4 regions of the Rhizobium sp. YAF28 genome follow, and region 1 is predicted to be linked to each of the others. Evidence: riboswitches for the same ligand, from Rfam matches in the RefSeq annotation. Region 1 holds a riboswitch; each other region holds the start of a gene.
The links. A riboswitch is a leader RNA that binds a small molecule or an ion and turns the genes downstream of it on or off. The one in region 1 is predicted to bind cobalamin.
Positions count from the first base shown of each region.

Region 2: another riboswitch for cobalamin. It lies ahead of bluB (5,6-dimethylbenzimidazole synthase); the one in region 1 lies ahead of AB4Z13_RS12390 (ABC transporter substrate-binding protein).
Region 3: another riboswitch for cobalamin. It lies ahead of metE (5-methyltetrahydropteroyltriglutamate--homocysteine S-methyltransferase); the one in region 1 lies ahead of AB4Z13_RS12390 (ABC transporter substrate-binding protein).
Region 4: another riboswitch for cobalamin. It lies ahead of cobU (bifunctional adenosylcobinamide kinase/adenosylcobinamide-phosphate guanylyltransferase); the one in region 1 lies ahead of AB4Z13_RS12390 (ABC transporter substrate-binding protein).

Region 1 is NZ_JBFRCX010000005.1:8,879-13,071, reverse strand. It holds gene AB4Z13_RS12395 (FecCD family ABC transporter permease) at 1-818, opposite strand, end outside; gene AB4Z13_RS12390 (ABC transporter substrate-binding protein) at 830-1,864, opposite strand; cobalamin riboswitch at 2,043-2,312, opposite strand; gene AB4Z13_RS12385 (YidB family protein) at 2,450-2,794, shown strand; gene AB4Z13_RS12380 (hypothetical protein) at 2,844-3,302, shown strand; gene AB4Z13_RS12375 (ATP-dependent Clp protease proteolytic subunit) at 3,333-3,953, opposite strand; gene AB4Z13_RS12370 (SRPBCC family protein) at 4,002-4,193, opposite strand, start outside.
Region 2 is NZ_JBFRCX010000001.1:618,148-622,340, forward strand. It holds gene AB4Z13_RS03275 (DHA2 family efflux MFS transporter permease subunit) at 214-1,638, opposite strand; cobalamin riboswitch at 1,781-1,970, shown strand; gene bluB (5,6-dimethylbenzimidazole synthase) at 2,013-2,714, shown strand; gene AB4Z13_RS03285 (MFS transporter) at 2,732-4,193, opposite strand, start outside.
Region 3 is NZ_JBFRCX010000007.1:400,328-404,520, reverse strand. It holds gene AB4Z13_RS18815 (heavy metal translocating P-type ATPase) at 1-1,083, shown strand, start outside; cobalamin riboswitch at 1,124-1,329, shown strand; gene metE (5-methyltetrahydropteroyltriglutamate--homocysteine S-methyltransferase) at 1,437-3,761, shown strand; cobalamin riboswitch at 3,938-4,165, shown strand.
Region 4 is NZ_JBFRCX010000005.1:152,677-156,869, forward strand. It holds gene cobN (cobaltochelatase subunit CobN) at 1-725, opposite strand, end outside; gene cobW (cobalamin biosynthesis protein CobW) at 735-1,781, opposite strand; gene cobU (bifunctional adenosylcobinamide kinase/adenosylcobinamide-phosphate guanylyltransferase) at 1,786-2,310, opposite strand; cobalamin riboswitch at 2,663-3,057, opposite strand; gene AB4Z13_RS13150 (chloride channel protein) at 3,265-4,193, shown strand, end outside.

The DNA.
Region 1 (4,193 bases):
ATGACGAGGCCGACGAAGCCGATGGAACCGACCATGCCGACCACGCCTGCCGTCATCGCCGCTGTCACGCCGAGCAGGGTGAACTGCACGCGGCGCACGGCGATGCCGAGGGAGGCTGCGGCATCCGTGCCGAAGGCGAAGGCATCGAGCGCGCGCACATGGGCAAGACAGACGACGAAGCCGATGAGCGCGATCGGCACGGAGAGATAGACATCCGGCCAGCGCACGCCACTGAGCGACCCTAAGAGCCAGAAGAGTACGCCGCGCGCCTGTTCGGCATTGGCCGAGGTGGTGACGATATAGGAGGTCAGCGCGTTGAAGAGCTGCGAGCCCGCCACGCCGCAGAGAATGATGCGCTCGCTGGTGCCACCCGCGCCCGCCGCCAGAATGCCGACCAGAAGAAAGGCGATCACGGCGCCGATGAAGGCGCCGCCGGAGAGGCCGAGCACGCCAGAACCGAGGCCTAAGATCATGACGCAGACGGCGCCGGTGGAGGCGCCGGCGGAAATGCCGAGCACATAGGGTTCGGCGAGCGGATTGCGCAGCAGCGCCTGCAGCACCGTGCCGCAAAGCGCCAGCGACGCGCCGGCGCTCGCCGCCACCAGCGCACGGCTGAGGCGGTAATCCCAGACGATGCCCTGATGGATGCGGCTGAGCTCGAATGCCGTGCCGAACAGGCGGTTGGAAACCGCCTTTGCCGTGGTGGCGAGCGGGATCGATATCTCGCCGATCGATACGGCGAGACTGATCATGATACCGAGCAGGAAGAGGGCGGTGACGGTGAGCGTGGCAAGCGCCCACCATCGTCTCTGTGGCAAGGCAGCTTGGCTCACTGCGCCAGACCGGAGGCGGCGATGCCCTTTGCCAGGATTTCGATGCCGTCGATGGTGCGGATCGTCGGGTTCATCGACTGCGCGTCCATCATGATGAAGCGCTCGTTTTTGACGGCATCGAGCTCCCTTGTGACCGGATCGTTTTCCAGGAAATCCACCTTCACCTTGGGATCGTCGGCGGCATAGCGGCGGCGGTCCATGGTCGCGATGACGATGACGGCGGGATTGGCCTGCGCAATCGTTTCCCAGCCGACGAGGGGCCATTCCTCTTCAGTCGTCACGACGTTCTTCGCGCCGAGCGTCTTCAGGATATAGGCAGGGGCGCTGTTCTTGCCGGCGATGAAGGCATCGCCTTTCACCTCCTTGCTGGAGAACCAGAAGACGACGGGCAGGTTCTTGGCTGCAGCGCCTGAAACGGAGGCAACGGCCGCGGCCTCGCGCTTCTTCAGGTCGGCGATCAGCGCATCGCCTCGGTCTTTCACGTCGAAGATTTCGGAGATTTCGGCAATTTCCTGATAGATCAGGTCCATCGTGAACAGCTCCCTGCGAACACCATCGCCGCCATCGGTGTTGATCTTGGCGACGCAATCGGCAGGCGCGATATAGGTGTTGATGCCGAGGTCTTTGAATTGCTCGCGCTTGCCGACGGAGCCTTGGGCAGCGCCGACATGCCATTCGAATTCGGCAGCCACCAGATCGGGCTCGGCACCGACGACGGATTCGAAGCTCGGGTCGTTGTCGGCCAGCCGTCTGATCCTGCTGTTGGCCTCGGCATATTGCGGCAGGACCGGGCCGACCCAGACGGCCGTGCCGGCGATCTTGTCGGCAAGGCCGAGCGAGAGGAGCACTTCGGTCATGCCCTGGCCGATCGAAACGATCTTGGCCGGTGCCTTCTCGAAGGTGACTGGCTGGCCGCAATTGCTGAGGGTAAGGGGATATTGGGTGGCGGCGAAGGCGGGTGCTGCAAGGCCGGCCAACCAAAGGCTGGCGAGCCCGAGCGCAAGAGAAAAGCCTGGAATAGTCTGGCGCATTGGAAACTCTCGATCGGAAGGAAAAGGGCTAGCGGACGCCGGCGCGCGCAGATGCGTGAGCCAAACGTGGAGGGAGGGCTAGCGGCGGGTGGTCCAATCGGGACGGATCGCGTGCGGCAAGCGGCAGGAAATAAGGTCAATCATATCTGCTCCTTGTCCAGGCATCCCCGCCCGGCTGATTGGATCGTGATTGACGGCAGGTCTCCTGGCTCGCGGATGTCAGCCGGTCATCTGCCTTCCCGCGCTTGCGCGCAGTGGCACTTGGAGTGACCAGCTCGCCGGTGATGTCCTGGAATGAACGACGAGGCATTCATTCCGGATATAACCGGCAATCCGCTTACAGTTGCGGGGGCAGCCACGGTCTTGGTCCCTTTTGGGTCGTCCGCACCGTGTTCCCTATTAATCCCCTCGAAGTTCTCCTCGGGGAACCGTCTCCCCCGACTTAGGACGCCACCATGGGCAACGTCAAGCAGGGCCAGCGAGAAGTATTGTTTGCGGAGGGAAGGCTGTCGTTTCGCAAATCCGGAATGACAGAAATTTTACCTCATGCTAATGTAGAATCCGCTGATGGGTGGAGGAGCAACCATGAGTATTTTCGACGGTTTAGGCGGTGTTCTCTCTGATGTGCTTGCCGGCAGGCAAGTCGATTACGTCGCGGTTGCAACCAGAATATTCGACAATGCCGGAGGGCTGCAGGGCATCGTTTCCCAGCTCAATTCGGCGGGCCTCGGCGAGCAGGTCTCATCCTGGATCGGCACCGGCCACAATCTTCCCGTATCGGCGGAACAGATCCAGGCGGCCCTGTCGTCCGATCAGCTGCGCGATCTCGCCGCCAAGTTCGGCGTCGATGCCGACGATGTGTCCAAGCTGCTCGCCGAGCATCTGCCGCAAGCCGTCGATGCGGCGACACCTAATGGAACCGTCTCGTAGCTTTCAAAGACGTGCATGCCGTGAACTGCCCCCAACACGAGGATATCCCATGATTGCGAGATTGCTTGTGCCCGCTTCCGCCGGAGCGTTGATTGCCGCCGCCTTCTTCGTTTCTCCGGCCTCCGCGCTGACCATGAAGGAATGCAGCGCCAAATATCAGACGGCCAAGGCCGATGGTTCGGCCAAGGACATGAAGTGGAACGATTTCCGGGCGAAGTTCTGCGGCGCGGATGCGGCCGCCGAAGATGCCGCCGATGACAAGGCAGTGGCCGCAACGACGGACAAGGAGCCCGCAAAGCCGACGGTCAAGGCCCCCAAGGGCGTGACCATGCCGAAGGCGATCGACAAGAAATACGCCAGTGAGACGCCTGCCAAGGGCCGGCTGCATACCTGCGTCGACAGCTATCATGCCAACAAGGATGCCGGCACGCTCAACGATCTGAAATGGATCCAGAAGGGCGGCGGTTACTGGAGCCTTTGCAATACGGCATTGAAGGCCGGTAGCTGAGGTTTAGGCTGGCGAGGGTGGGGCGCATGGCTATTGCGCTCCTACCTCTGCCACATCCTCTCGATCCGTCAGGATGCGGTCGATTAGCCCCCATTCCAGGGCCTCTTCAGCCCTCATGAAGCGGTCCCGATCCATCGCCTGCTCGAACTCTTCATAGGATCGCCCGCAATGCTCGGCATAGAGGCTGGTCATGAGCTGCTTCGTCTTCCTGATTTCCTCGGCATGAATGAGCATATCGGACGCCTGGCCCTGGAAGCCGCCGAGGGGCTGGTGGATGAGGATGCTGGCATTCGGAAGGGCATATCGCTCTCCCGGCTGGCCGGCCATCAGCAGGAAGGAGCCCATCGAGCGGGCCGTTCCCATGCAGAGCGTGTGCACCGGCGCGCGGATGAAACGCATCGTGTCGTACATGGCAAAACCGCTGGTCACGACGCCGCCCGGCGAATTGATGTAGAGGTTGATCGGTTTCTTGGGATTTTCGGCCTCCAGGAACAGAAGCTGGGCGCAGACGAGGGCGGACACGCCGTCGTTGATCTCGCCGTTCAGAAAGATGATCCGCTCACGCAAGAGGCGGGAATAGATGTCGAAGGATCGCTCCCCTCGGGAGGATTGTTCGACGACCATGGGGACGAGTTGCATCGTTTCGCGCATCGGCGAACTCCAATCTTTCAGAATTGATAAGCGGGAAGGCCTGCCGCGTCAGGCGGCGAGCATCATAGTCTGGCTGTTGCTGTTGGCGACCGATCTCGAAAGCCGCTCGAAAGTGTCACCAGTCAACTCGTGGACGATCCGCAGGCTGGTCCCGCCCGATGCATTCGGTGCGATCGCGAAGGTGACGATGCTTTCCAGGAAGGGCGGGCTGTCGTCGCGCAATCTGTAGCGAACCTCCTT
Region 2 (4,193 bases), on a different contig from region 1:
GGCGGAACAAAAAAGCCGCCAGGTTGACTAGCGGCTGTTCGGGTTGTCGTCGCGTTAGTTTCGGTTACGCACAGACCCGCATCCGCTGGAAGCAGCGGTACGAATAAAATCGCGATGCGTAAACGGACGAAATCGACATGCGGCTTATGTAGCCATGCCGATCGGAATTGTCACGTAGAATCTGTGAGGAAAAACGACAGATCCGTGAAGTTTTCAGCGGCTCTCCGCTATTGCCTGTCCCTGGGCCTCTTCCGGTTCTGCCGTCTCGGCATGTCTGTTCTTGTGGCGGCGTGTCGTCAGCTCCTCGCCGGCATTGGCAGGCAGGCGCAGGAAGGTGATGCAGGCAAGTGCTGATATCGCCGCCACGATGAAGAAGGCGATATGAAAATCCGAGACCAAAAGCTTGCCGCCATGGAAGCTCGAGGAGATTTCCAGGATCGTACCGGCAACCGCAACGCCCATGGCCATGGAGATGCGCTGCGCCACCGCATTGATGGCGGTCGCCTGACTGCTGTCGGCCTCGTCCACATCGCCGAAGGCCATGGCATTGACGCCCGAAAAGGCCATGGAGCGCAACAGGCCGCCGACAAGAAGAGAGCCCATGATGAGATACATCGGCGTTTCGGCAGTGAAGAAGCCGTTCACGCCGAGGAAGATCGCCGCGAGGAAGGTCGTCAGCGCGATGACGTTGCGGAAGCCGAAGGCGTTATAGGTGCGGGTGGCTGCAAATTTCGAGCCCATGGAGCCAAGAGCGCTGATGAAGGTGATCGAGCCTGACTGCAGCGGCGTCAGGCCGAAGCCGAGCTGCAGCATCAGCGGCATGAGGAAGGGCAGCGCGCCGAGGCCCATGCGGAAATTCGAGGCGCCGAGGATCGCCGCCCGGAACATCGGGTAGCGGAACATCTTGGGGTCGAGCAGCGGATGCGAGGTGCGCCTGGCATGCACGAAATAGAGAATGCCGGAGAGGACGCCGACGGCCACAGTGACATAGCCGTAGATGACGGGAACGGCGGGCAGGCTGATGACCGAGAGGCCGAACACGAAACCGGCAAAGCCGATACCCGACAGGAAGAAGCCCGGAAAATCCATCGGCTTCGGGCTTCGCGGCTCGACGGCCGGCAGGAAACGGGTGACGAGGACGATGCCGATAATGCCGATCGGCACATTGATCCAGAAGATCCAGTGCCAGCTGAGATAGGTTGTCAGGAAGCCGCCGATCGGCGGGCCCATGATCGGGCCGATCAGCGCCGGAATGGTCAGCCATGCCATGGCATTCACCAACTGGTGACGTGGCGTGCCGCGCACCAGGAGCAATCGCCCGACCGGCGTCATCATCGAGCCGCCGGCACCCTGGATGAGGCGGGAAATGACGAAGGCGGCGATGGAATTGGAGAATGCGCAGGCGACCGAGCCAACCATGAAAACGAAGATCGCGAGCCGAAAGATGTTGCGTGCACCGAAGCGATCCGACATCCAGCCGCTGATCGGAATGAAGATTGCGAGCGCCACGAGGTAGCTCGTTACCGCAAGTTTCAGCGCGATCGGCGAAGTGCCTATATCGGCAGCAATCGCCGGCAGGCTGGTGGCGATCACGGTCGAATCCATCTGTTCCATGAACAGGGCGACCGCAAGGATCATTGGTGTTAGGCGGGACACGGGCAACCGGAAGGCAATGAGAGGGGATTCGGCGCCAGCGGCGTCGGGTCTCGTTCTAGGCCAGCATTTTCAGCCTGTCCACGAAATGAATGTCGCATGCAGCTTGCCGCCATGCCGTTTCCGCGCCATAGATCACCCGTCAGGTGCCCGCTTTCACAAGCGGGAGAATCGGGAATCCGGTGCAAGACCGGAACGTGCCCAACGCTGTAAGGCCGACGCTTGCCGCATAGAATGCCACTGGCCGCAAGGCCGGGAAGGCGGCGGCCAAGCGGATGACGCCAAGTCAGAAGACCGGCCTGGCAAGATAGACCCAACCCGCGCGGACGGCGGGCGGTTGCGTTGTTGGGGATTTGACGATGCGACCCATTGATGATGCCGTTTGCCCGGCATCCAGCTTTTCTGCGGCCGAACGCGAGGCCGTCTATCACGCAATCATGACGCGGCGTGACGTGCGCAGCCAGTTCCTGCCCGACCCCTTGCCGGATGATCTCGTGACGCGGCTTTTGACCGCCGCGCATCACGCGCCCTCGGTCGGCTTCATGCAGCCGTGGAATTTCATTCTGGTGAAGAGCGTCGAGGTGAGGGCGCGGGTACGCGATGCCTTCCTCAAGGCGAATGAGGAAGCGGCCCGCATGTTCGACGGCAAGCGGCAGGAGCAATACCGTTCGCTGAAGCTCGAAGGCATTGTCCAGGCGCCGCTCGGCATCTGCGTGACCTGCGATCCAACCCGCAGCGGCAGCGTGGTGCTGGGGCGCACACATAATCCGCGCATGGACAGCTATTCCACCGTCTGCGCCATCCAGAACCTGTGGCTTGCGGCACGAGCCGAAGGGGTGGGCATCGGCTGGGTCAGCATTTTTCGCGAGGGTGACCTGAAGGAGATCCTCGGCATTCCCAATCATATCGAGGTGGTAGCCTGGCTCTGCGCCGGCTTCGTCGACCGGCTCTATGATAAGCCGGAACTGGCGGTCAAAGGCTGGCGGCAGCGGATGGCGCTGGAAGAGCTGGTTTTCCATGATGGCTGGGGGCAGGTGGAAAGCGAGGCCGCGCCGGTCTGAGCCGGCGCGGGTGTGCATCATTCTGCCGGCTGGGTGCCGCAATCCTTGGCGCAGGCCGGCGTCTTCCGATGGGCAAAGACGAGGAAGCTTGCGGCGGCCAGAAGCCAGACGCCGATCGCGCCATAGAGCATGACGCCGCCGAAGCCTGCGACGAGCGCATCATGCACCGTCCCGGCCGGAATGTCTGGCAGGGAGGCAATGTTGCCGGCGGAGATCCGTTCGGCGAGCAGGCGCAGGTCGCCGGCATCCGTCGAGGTTGGCAAGGTGCTCTTGAGGTGGGAGAGCACGCCGCTGAACAGGATGAAGCCCATGACGGCGATGTTGATGGCGAGCGAGATCATCCGGGCGCTCATGTCGATGCCGGAAGCCATGCCGGCGCGATCGCTGGAGACAGCGCCTGTCGTCGTATTGGTGACCGGAGTGTTGGTGAAGCCAAGCCCGATGCCGGCAAGCAGCGCGCCGGGCAGCATCGTCAGCCAGCTTGGCGCGGCGGCGGCACTGCCTGATTTCATCAGCAGGAAGCCGAGCCCGATGGTGAAAAGGCCGCCGGGAATGATGATGCCCGGCCGATAGCGCAGCATGAGCCGTTCGGCGAGCGGCGGTACGACGAGCGTCGGCAGCGTATAGGCAAGCAGCGCCAGACCCGCGGCCACACTGCCATAACCGAGACCGGCTTCATACCAGATCGGCAGATAGATCATGAAGGGCCAGAAGCTGATATTCATGGCAGCCGAGCCGATGATGGCGCCCGAGAAGGCGCGGATGCCGAAGACCGAGGCATCGAACATCGGTCGCGGGTTCAGCCTCTCGGCGAAGATGAAGGCGACGAGGCTTGCCGCGGAAAGTCCGATAGTGGCAAGCGCGGCAAGGCTGGCAAAGCCGAGAGCCGGACCCTGGGTGATGAAGAAAGCGAGGCAGAAGACCGCCAGCGAAAGGGTGACAATTCCGGCCATATCGAGCCGTCCTGCAGCGGGGTCACGCGATTCCTCAACGCCCGTTACGGCAAGGGCCACCGTCACGGCTGCCAGCACGGCATGGATGAGGAAGACCCATTGCCAGCCGGCGGCTGCTACGATCGCAACGCCTATGATCGGGCCAAAGCCGAGGCCGATCCCGAAGATGATGCCCCACCAGCCGAAGGCCATGCTGCGGGCTCTGCCCTCCGGGAATTGATGGGAGAGGACGGCCACCTGGCAGATCAGCATCACGCCGCCGCTCATACCCTGCAGAAAGCGAGCAACGATTAGCAGCGAAACATCCTGAGCAAGGCCGGCAATCAGCGAGGTGAGGCCAAAGGCGGCAATGCCGATCAGGAAGACGCGCTTGCGGCCGTAGCGATCGGCTAATGTGCCTGCGGCCATCAGCACCGTCGTCACGGCGATCGTATAGGCATTCATGATCCATTGCAGCGCGCTGAAATCGGCATGCAGCACCTTTTCCAGCGTCGGCAGGATTGCCGGTACGCTCGATATTTCAAGG
Region 3 (4,193 bases), on a different contig from region 1:
GAATGGGTCTACAAGGGTCTCGCAATCCTGCTGATCGGCTGCCCCTGCGCGCTGGTCATTTCCACACCGGCGGCGATTGCCGCGTCGCTTTCGGCGGGCGCGCGCCGCGGTCTGCTGATGAAGGGCGGGGCGGTTCTGGAATCGCTCGGCAAGGTGACGGCCGTTGCCTTCGACAAGACCGGTACGCTGACCGAAGGCAAACCACAGGTCACCGATATAATTTCTTACGGACGCACCGAGGCAGAGGTACTTTCGCGCGCTGCCGTTCTGGAGCAAGGCTCCAGCCATCCGCTGGCGCTGGCAATTCTCAATCGCGCCAAGGCTGATGGAGTACCCGTGCCGCCGGCTTTCGAAGTCGAAGCGCTTCCCGGCAAGGGCATGACCGGCAAGGTGGGTGGGGAGACGCTCGATCTCCTGTCGCCGCCGGCTGCGCGCGAGCGCGGGGCGCTGAATGCGGAGCAGGACGAACAGGTCGCGGTGCTGAACGGCGCGGGCAAGAGCGTCTCGGTGCTGCTCGTCAATGGTGTCGCCGCCGGTCTCATCGCCATGCGCGACGAACCTCGTGAAGACGCAAAGAGCGGGCTTGCGACGCTGAAGGCAGCTGGCGTGCGCGCCATCATGCTGACCGGCGACAACAAGCGCACGGCGGCAGCCGTTGCCGGCGATCTCGGCATCGACTGGCGCGGCGAACTCCTGCCGCAGGACAAGCAGCGCATTGTTGGCGAACTGAAGAAGGAAGGTCTGTTCGTCGCCAAGGTGGGTGACGGCATTAATGACGCGCCGGCACTTGCCGCTGCCGATGTCGGCATCGCCATGGGCGGCGGCACCGACGTGGCGCTGGAGACGGCGGATGCGGCTGTGCTGCATGGGCGTGTCGGCGACGTAGCCCGGATGATCGACCTTTCGAAGCGGACGATGCGCAATATCTTTCAGAACATCACCATCGCGCTCGGGCTGAAGGCCGTGTTCCTGGTTACCACCATCATCGGCATCACCGGCCTGTGGCCGGCGATCCTCGCCGATACGGGTGCGACCGTGCTGGTGACGATGAATGCACTTCGGCTTCTTCAGATAAAGACATAAAGATTTCTTTATATCATATTGACGTTGCGATGCGGCGGGTGCATGCTTGCCGGATCGTTGGTTCTTGGGATCTGTTGATCCCAAGCTAAGAGGGAATTCGGTGCGGCCATCGCCAAGACCGAAGCTGCCCCCGCAACTGTAAGCGGATAGACACCGTCCTTCGACGTCACTGGGAAGACGCCCGGGAAGACTGGACGATGTCGATGACCCGCAAGCCAGGAGACCTGCCGCGATAGATAACGTCCACGGGCGGGGTGTCCCGGTGTGCCGCTTGCGCGAGACGGCATTCCCATGGCCGTATCTCGTCGATGCGTTGCGCCGCAGCCTTGCCCATAACCTTCGGGGTAAGGAAAATGACTATCAAGACTGCAAATCTCGGCTTTCCCAGGATCGGAAAGCATCGCGAACTCAAATTCGCACTGGAGAGCTACTGGGCCGGCAAATCCGATGCCGGCGCGCTTCTCGATGTCGCGAAGCGGCTGCGGGCGGAAAACTGGCTCCTGCAGAAGCAGAAGGGGATCGACGTCATCCCCTCGAACGATTTCTCGCTTTACGACCATGTGCTCGACACGGCGGTCATGGTCGGCGCCATTCCCGCCGCCTATGGCTGGAAGGGCGGGCAAGTTTCTCTCGACACCTATTTCGCGATGGCGCGCGGCTCCACCGGCGAAGAGGCGCATGTCGATTGCGGCCATCAGCACCATCACGGGCATGGCGCGCCGGCGCTCGAAATGACGAAATGGTTCGACACGAACTACCACTACATGGTGCCGGAACTCGGCCCCGATCAGACCTTTGCCCTGACGGCGAACAAGCCACTTGATGCCTTCGTCGAGGCCAAGACACTTGGCATCCATACCCGGCCGGTCATCCTCGGTCCGGTTACCTTCCTGAAACTCGCCAAGGGAAGCGAAGAAGGTTTTGCGCCGATTGACCTGCTTGCACGCTTGTTGCCTGTTTATACAAAAGTACTGGCAGAACTTCGTGCAGCCGGTGTCGACTGGGTGCAGATCGACGAACCTTGCTTCGTGCTCGATCTTTCACAGGAAGAGCAGGCAGCACTGCAGCATACCTATCGTGCGCTGCATGAATTGGTGCCCGACCTGAAGATCATGGTCGCCACCTATTTCGGCGCGATCGGCGACAATCTGCCGACGGCGCTCTCGCTCCCGGTTGCCGGCCTGCATGTCGATCTCGTTCGCGCTCCACAGCAGATCGATGCCCTTTTCAAGGCACCCAGCGATCTGACATTTTCGCTTGGCGTCATCGACGGGCGCAATATCTGGAAGGCAGACCTTGCGGCGATCCGGGAGAGGATCGAGCCGCTTGTCCAGCACTTTGGTGCGGACCGGCTACAGATCGCGCCGTCCTGCTCGCTGCTGCACGTGCCGATCGATCTGGAACTGGAGAGCGGGCTGGATGGTGAGCTGAAATCATGGCTCGCCTTCGCTGCCCAGAAGCTTGAGGAGATCGCAGCGCTCGGCGATGCCGGCAAGGCCTCCCAGGTGATTGCGGCAGCCTCGCAGGCCGTTGCATCGCGCGCCGCATCTACGCGCGTACATGATCTGAAGGTCAGACAGCGGGTTGCCGCGATCGACGAGGCGATGAAGACACGCAGCAGCGATTTTGCCGAGCGGACCGGACTGCAGGAGCGTAAGCTTCGCCTGCCGCTGTTCCCGACGACGACGATCGGCTCCTTCCCGCAGACATCAGATGTTCGAAAGTCCCGCTCCGCTTTCACCAAGGGCACGATCAGCGAGGCGGATTATGATGCCTTTCTGAAAAAGGAGACCGAAGCGGCGATCCGCTGGCAGGAGGAAATCGGCCTCGACGTGCTTGTCCACGGCGAATTCGAACGCAATGACATGGTGCAGTATTTCGGTGAGCAGCTTTCCGGCTTCGCCTTCACTCAACATGCCTGGGTGCAGAGCTATGGCTCCCGTTACGTCCGACCGCCTGTTATCTTCGGGGACGTCTCCCGGCCGAAGCCGATGACAGTCGAGTGGTGGCGCTATGCGCAGTCGCTGACGGAGAAGCCCGTGAAGGGCATGCTGACCGGGCCGGTGACGATCCTCAACTGGTCCTTCGTGCGCGACGATCTCTCTCGCGCCGACGTCAGCCGGCAGATCGCGCTGGCGATCCGCGACGAGGTGCTCGATCTCGAAAGGGCCGGTGCGGCAATGATCCAGATCGACGAGGCGGCGCTGCGCGAGGGCCTGCCGCTGCGCAAGGCCGACTGGAAGACCTATCTCGACTGGGCCGTCGAGAGTTTCCGCCTATGCGCCTCCGGCGTGGCGGACGAAACGCAGATCCATACGCATATGTGCTATTCGGAGTTCAACCAGATCATCGATGCCATCGCGGCGATGGATGCCGATGTGATCTCCATCGAGACGTCACGTTCGAAGATGGAACTGCTGGAGGCCTTCCGTAGCTACAAATATCCGAACGAGATCGGCCCCGGCGTCTACGACATCCATTCGCCGCGCGTTCCTGATGTCGAGGAGATGACGGAGCTCCTGACGCTGGCGCGCGAGCGTCTGACGGACGGGCAGCTCTGGATCAATCCGGATTGCGGATTGAAGACGCGCAGGTGGGAAGAGGTTCGCCCGGCGCTCGTCAACATGGTCGCTGCCGCCCGAATATTACGACATGCCGCATCGACGATTCGGGCCTGAACCTGGAGTCGAAAATCAGAGAGCCGGCTATAGGCCGGCTCTCTTCATTGGGGCCTTCTCCACAGCCTACTTTCTTTAAGCATTCGTTAACCACGTTTTTCACAGGAATGTAGCAATTTCAAATATGCCGTAACGCGACGCACAAACCATCCGTTGACGCCAACTCCGATTCGAGTACTATATCTAGTGTTCAAGGTTCCTTCGATTCGCTAGGGATCGCAGGCTAAGACGGGAATACGGTGCGGTTTGCCATGATGGCAAAACAAGGCCGGAGCTGCCCCCGCAACTGTAAGCGGCGAGCAACTGTCCGATTTCAGGTCACTGAGGCATGACGCTTTGGGAAGGCTGGGGGCAGGGTGCTTCGACCCGCGAGCCAGGAGACCTGCCTTGAACGAAACGTCCACGGGCGGGGTGTCCGGAAGGTCGCGTATA
Region 4 (4,193 bases), 140 kb from region 1:
ACCGGCAACGGACGCAGGCCTTGTTGCTGGAGGGCTTCGATCAAGGCTTCGACGGGCTTAGTTTCGCCGCTCTGCACGAGGGCGCGGTAGAAGGCGATGGCGACAGTAGGTGGCGTCCCCTTCCGGACTTGAACTTCGGCTTTGGCAAGCCGCCGCCACTCCTCAACTCCGACAAGCCCTCGCCCCGGCCACCAGATCCCCGCCTTCATCAGCGGCGCGGCTGGCGCCGGCTTCTCCGCCCCCGAAAGCATCGCTGATGCATAGGCAAGAAAGCCTTGCGCATTGGCGTCGCCGCCCTCGATCAGATACGCCCACAGCGCATTCAGATCATCAAGCGACACATTGGAAAACGGCGTCAGCCCCGCATCCGGCCGCGCATCGCCCGGCAGCACCGCAATCAGCGCCCCGTTACGAGCGGCAACCGCATGCAGCGCCTCCAGTGCGTAGTGAAAGTAGCTCGCCCCACCCAGCGCCCGCACGATGATCAGCTTCGCATGCCGTGCCGTGCGTTCGACGTAGGTATCGACCGACATCGGATGCTTCATGCTCATCAGGCTCGCAAGCCTGAGCGTATGCCCGCTCGCCCCGCCGGAATGAGCCGCAGCGATTGCCGCAAGCTCGGTGTCGGCGGCCGAGAGGAACAGGATATCGCCCGGCGACTGGCCGAGGTCGATGGCCTCGTCCCCGTCGCTGATCGTTCCCTGTTGAGCCAGAAGCAGGTGCATCGAAACCCCTTAGACCAGTGCCGCGATCGCCTTGCGCACCGCGTCCTGATCCATCTCATGCAGGCCGATGACGACGAGGCGCGTGGTGCGGGCTTCGCCCGGCGTCCAGGCGCGGTCGAAATACTGGTCGATGCGGGCACCCACGGCCTGCAGCTGCAGGCGCATCGGCTTGCCGGAGACATCGATGAAGCCCTTGAGACGCAGCACGTCATGCTCGGCGATAATGCCCTTCAGCTTCTCGACGAAACCTGATGTATCGGCGATAGCGCCGAGCTCGACGACGAAACTGTCGAATTCGTCGTGATCGTGCGGCGTACCGTCCTCATGCTCCAGCTCGTGATGGGACTTGCGGTTGACGATATCGTCTTCCGTGCCGATGCCGAGGCCGAGCAGCACGCTTGCCGGCACCTCGCCATTCCTGGCCTCGATCATCACAGGCTTGCGGGCGATGCGCGAGGCGACTTCGCTTTTCACACGGCCAAGGCCGTCAGCGTCGATCAGGTCGGTCTTGTTGAGCACGATCAGATCAGCGCAGGTCAGCTGATCCTCGAAGAGCTCCTCGATCGGGCTTTCATGATCGAGCGATTCATCCTCGACCCGGCGTGCATCGACAGCATCATGGTCATCGGCAAAACGCCCTGCGGCAACAGCGGCGCTGTCGACCACGGTGATGACGCCGTCAACGGTGACTTCGCTTCTGATGTCCGGCCAGTTGAAGGCGGCGACCAGCGGCTGTGGCAAGGCAAGGCCTGAAGTTTCGATGACGATATGGTCCGGGCGCTGCTCGCGCTCCAGAAGCTTGGTCATGGTCGGAATGAAATCGTCGGCGACCGTGCAGCAGATGCAGCCATTGGTGAGCTCGATAATATCGTCCTCGGTGCAATTCTCCGCCCCGCAGCCCTTCAGCACATCGCCATCGACGCCGAGATCGCCGAACTCGTTGATGATGAGCGCAATCTTCTTGCCGCCGGCATTGGTGAGCAGGTTGCGGATCATTGTCGTCTTGCCCGCACCGAGGAAGCCAGTGATGACGGTCGCGGGAATTTTCTGCTGCATGGATTTAACCCTTCATTTTCAGCGGCAGACCTGCCGCGATAAAATACACGTCGTCGGCCACAGCCGCGATCATCTGGTGCAGCCGGCCGGCATGGTCGCGAAAATCCCGCGCCATGCGGTTCTCAGGCACGATGCCGAGGCCGACTTCATTGGAAACGATGACGAGCCGCGCCTTTGCCTGCGGTAGAAAGGCGGCAAGGGCGGCGGACTGGGCGGCGATATCGCGCCCCTCCATCATCAGATTGGTGAGCCACAGCGTCAGGCAATCAACGAGAACAGCCCTGCCCTCGCCGTCGATTGCCGCAAGGCGCTCGGTAAGGTCGAGCGGTTCCTCATGCGTGGTCCAGGAGGGGCCGCGGTCGGCCTTGTGCTGGTCGATACGCGCCTGCATTTCGTCATCCCAGGCGCGGCCTGTGGCGATGTAGTGGCGGTCGAGGCCGCTTGTGGTGACGAGGTTTTCGGCGAAGCGGGATTTGCCGGAGCGGGCGCCGCCAAGGATGAAGGTGGCGTTGAGAAGGCTCTTGGTCATGCCACGGCCGCCCTTGGAGCGAAGGCGCGGCTCCACCCACTTCCCTCATCCCTGTGCTTGTCACAGGGATCCAGCGTGCCCAAGTCCTTGGGCACGAGAGACTCACTCAACGACGGCGTAGATTCACTCACTGCGCGGACGCGCCGTGGCTGGATTCCTGTGACAAGCACAGGAATGAGGGAGGAGAGGAAAGTGCGCGCCGGGTAACGTCCACCAACAGGCGCCAGACGCATCCCATCAGGAGGTACCGAACCGACACCTTTCACATGCACCACCAGAGGCAGCGCTGAATCAAATCCTTCAGCCAAGACAACCTCCGTGCTGGCAGCGGGCAAACGGCCCAGTATGGGCATTGTGCCCGGCACGGATGGCAGGTCTCCTGGCTCGCAGTTAGCGGCCGCGACAGGGGCAGACCGTTTCCGGTCGCCCCTGATCGTGCCAGCGGATCCGCCTCGCCTTCCCGGCTGCTTCTCGTGAAAAGGCGGACGATTCGTAGAAATAGAGGCGTCCTGCCCCGGCTGATCACGATGCATTCCAGTGGCTTTTCCGGCACTTATACCGCCTTGCCCGCCTGCAGAATGCGAGGCTGTCAGCGCAACGGCTAAAATACCGGACGGAAGACCCTGACTGCTCTACAGTCGCGGGGTCGGCTGTGATGAAGGCGCCCGGCTTGGGTCCGCCCCGTCACATTCCCTTTTCATCCGGAAGGCGTAAGGCCGATCCGGAACCATCCATTATGTCAATTCATGGTTAGGCTTCCGCCCCGGGCATGTCAATCGGCGCACTGGGTGCACACAGAGATCATCTCGACTTACACTACCGATATTATCGTCTTTAATCAAAGGTTTACGTCACAAAAACTTTACGGCGCAGTCGGTATTTTGCCGCAATTGCCGCTCATGCGGATGCCGGCTCCGCCCTTGACCCCCACTCCTGCCGCCTAGTTTCCCCATGATGCTCTCCCGAATGGATATTCGCCGCCTCGGCCCTCTCGGCACCGTCTTTGATCCGGGACGCCTGCGCGCGCTTATCCGCCACAGCGAAATGGGCATGGTCTTTGCCGGCGCGCTCGTCGGTATCGCCTCGGGGCTTGCGGTCACCGCCATGAGCTATGTCTCGGAAGAGATGCACAGGCTGATCTTCGGCATAGACGGCACGACGAGGCTCAGCGCCTCGCAGATCGACAGTAAGTTCCTGCTGATGACGGCCCCGGTTGCCGGCGGCATGCTGCTCGGCCTGTTGATCTTCATTCTCGCCAGATGGCGCAAGAAGCCGATGGTCGACCCGATCGAGGCCAATGCCTTGCATGGCGGCCGCCTGTCGCTGACGGACAGCATCCTCGTCGCCATCCAGAACCTCGTTTCCAACGGCTTCGGCGCGTCCGTCGGTCTGGAGGCCGGCTATACGCAGCTTGCAGCCGGCATCGCTTCGAAATTCGGCCTGAAGCTGCAGCTGCGCCGCTCCGACATGCGCGTCCTCGTCGGCTGCGGCGCGGCCGGCGCCATCGCCGCCGCCTTCAATGCACCGCTGACGGGCGCCTTCTATGCCTTCGAGCTGATCATCGGCACCTACACCATCGTCTCGCTGACGCCCGTCGTCGTCGCGGCCCTCGTCGCTACACTGGTCGCCCGGCTGCTATCCGGCAGCGATTTCATCATCGATGTCGGCAGCTTCGGCGCTGTCCAGCCCGCCGATTACGTACCGGCGATCGCCCTTGGCGCCTTCTGCGCCGGCATCGGCATCCTCATCATGCAGGGCGTCTCCTTCGTCGAGGAACTGGCGCGCAAAAGCTCCATCGCGCTACCCTTCCGCCCGGCGCTCGGCGGCCTGGTCGTCGGCCTGCTGGCGCTGGCCTCGCCGCAGGTCCTCGCCGCCGGTCACGG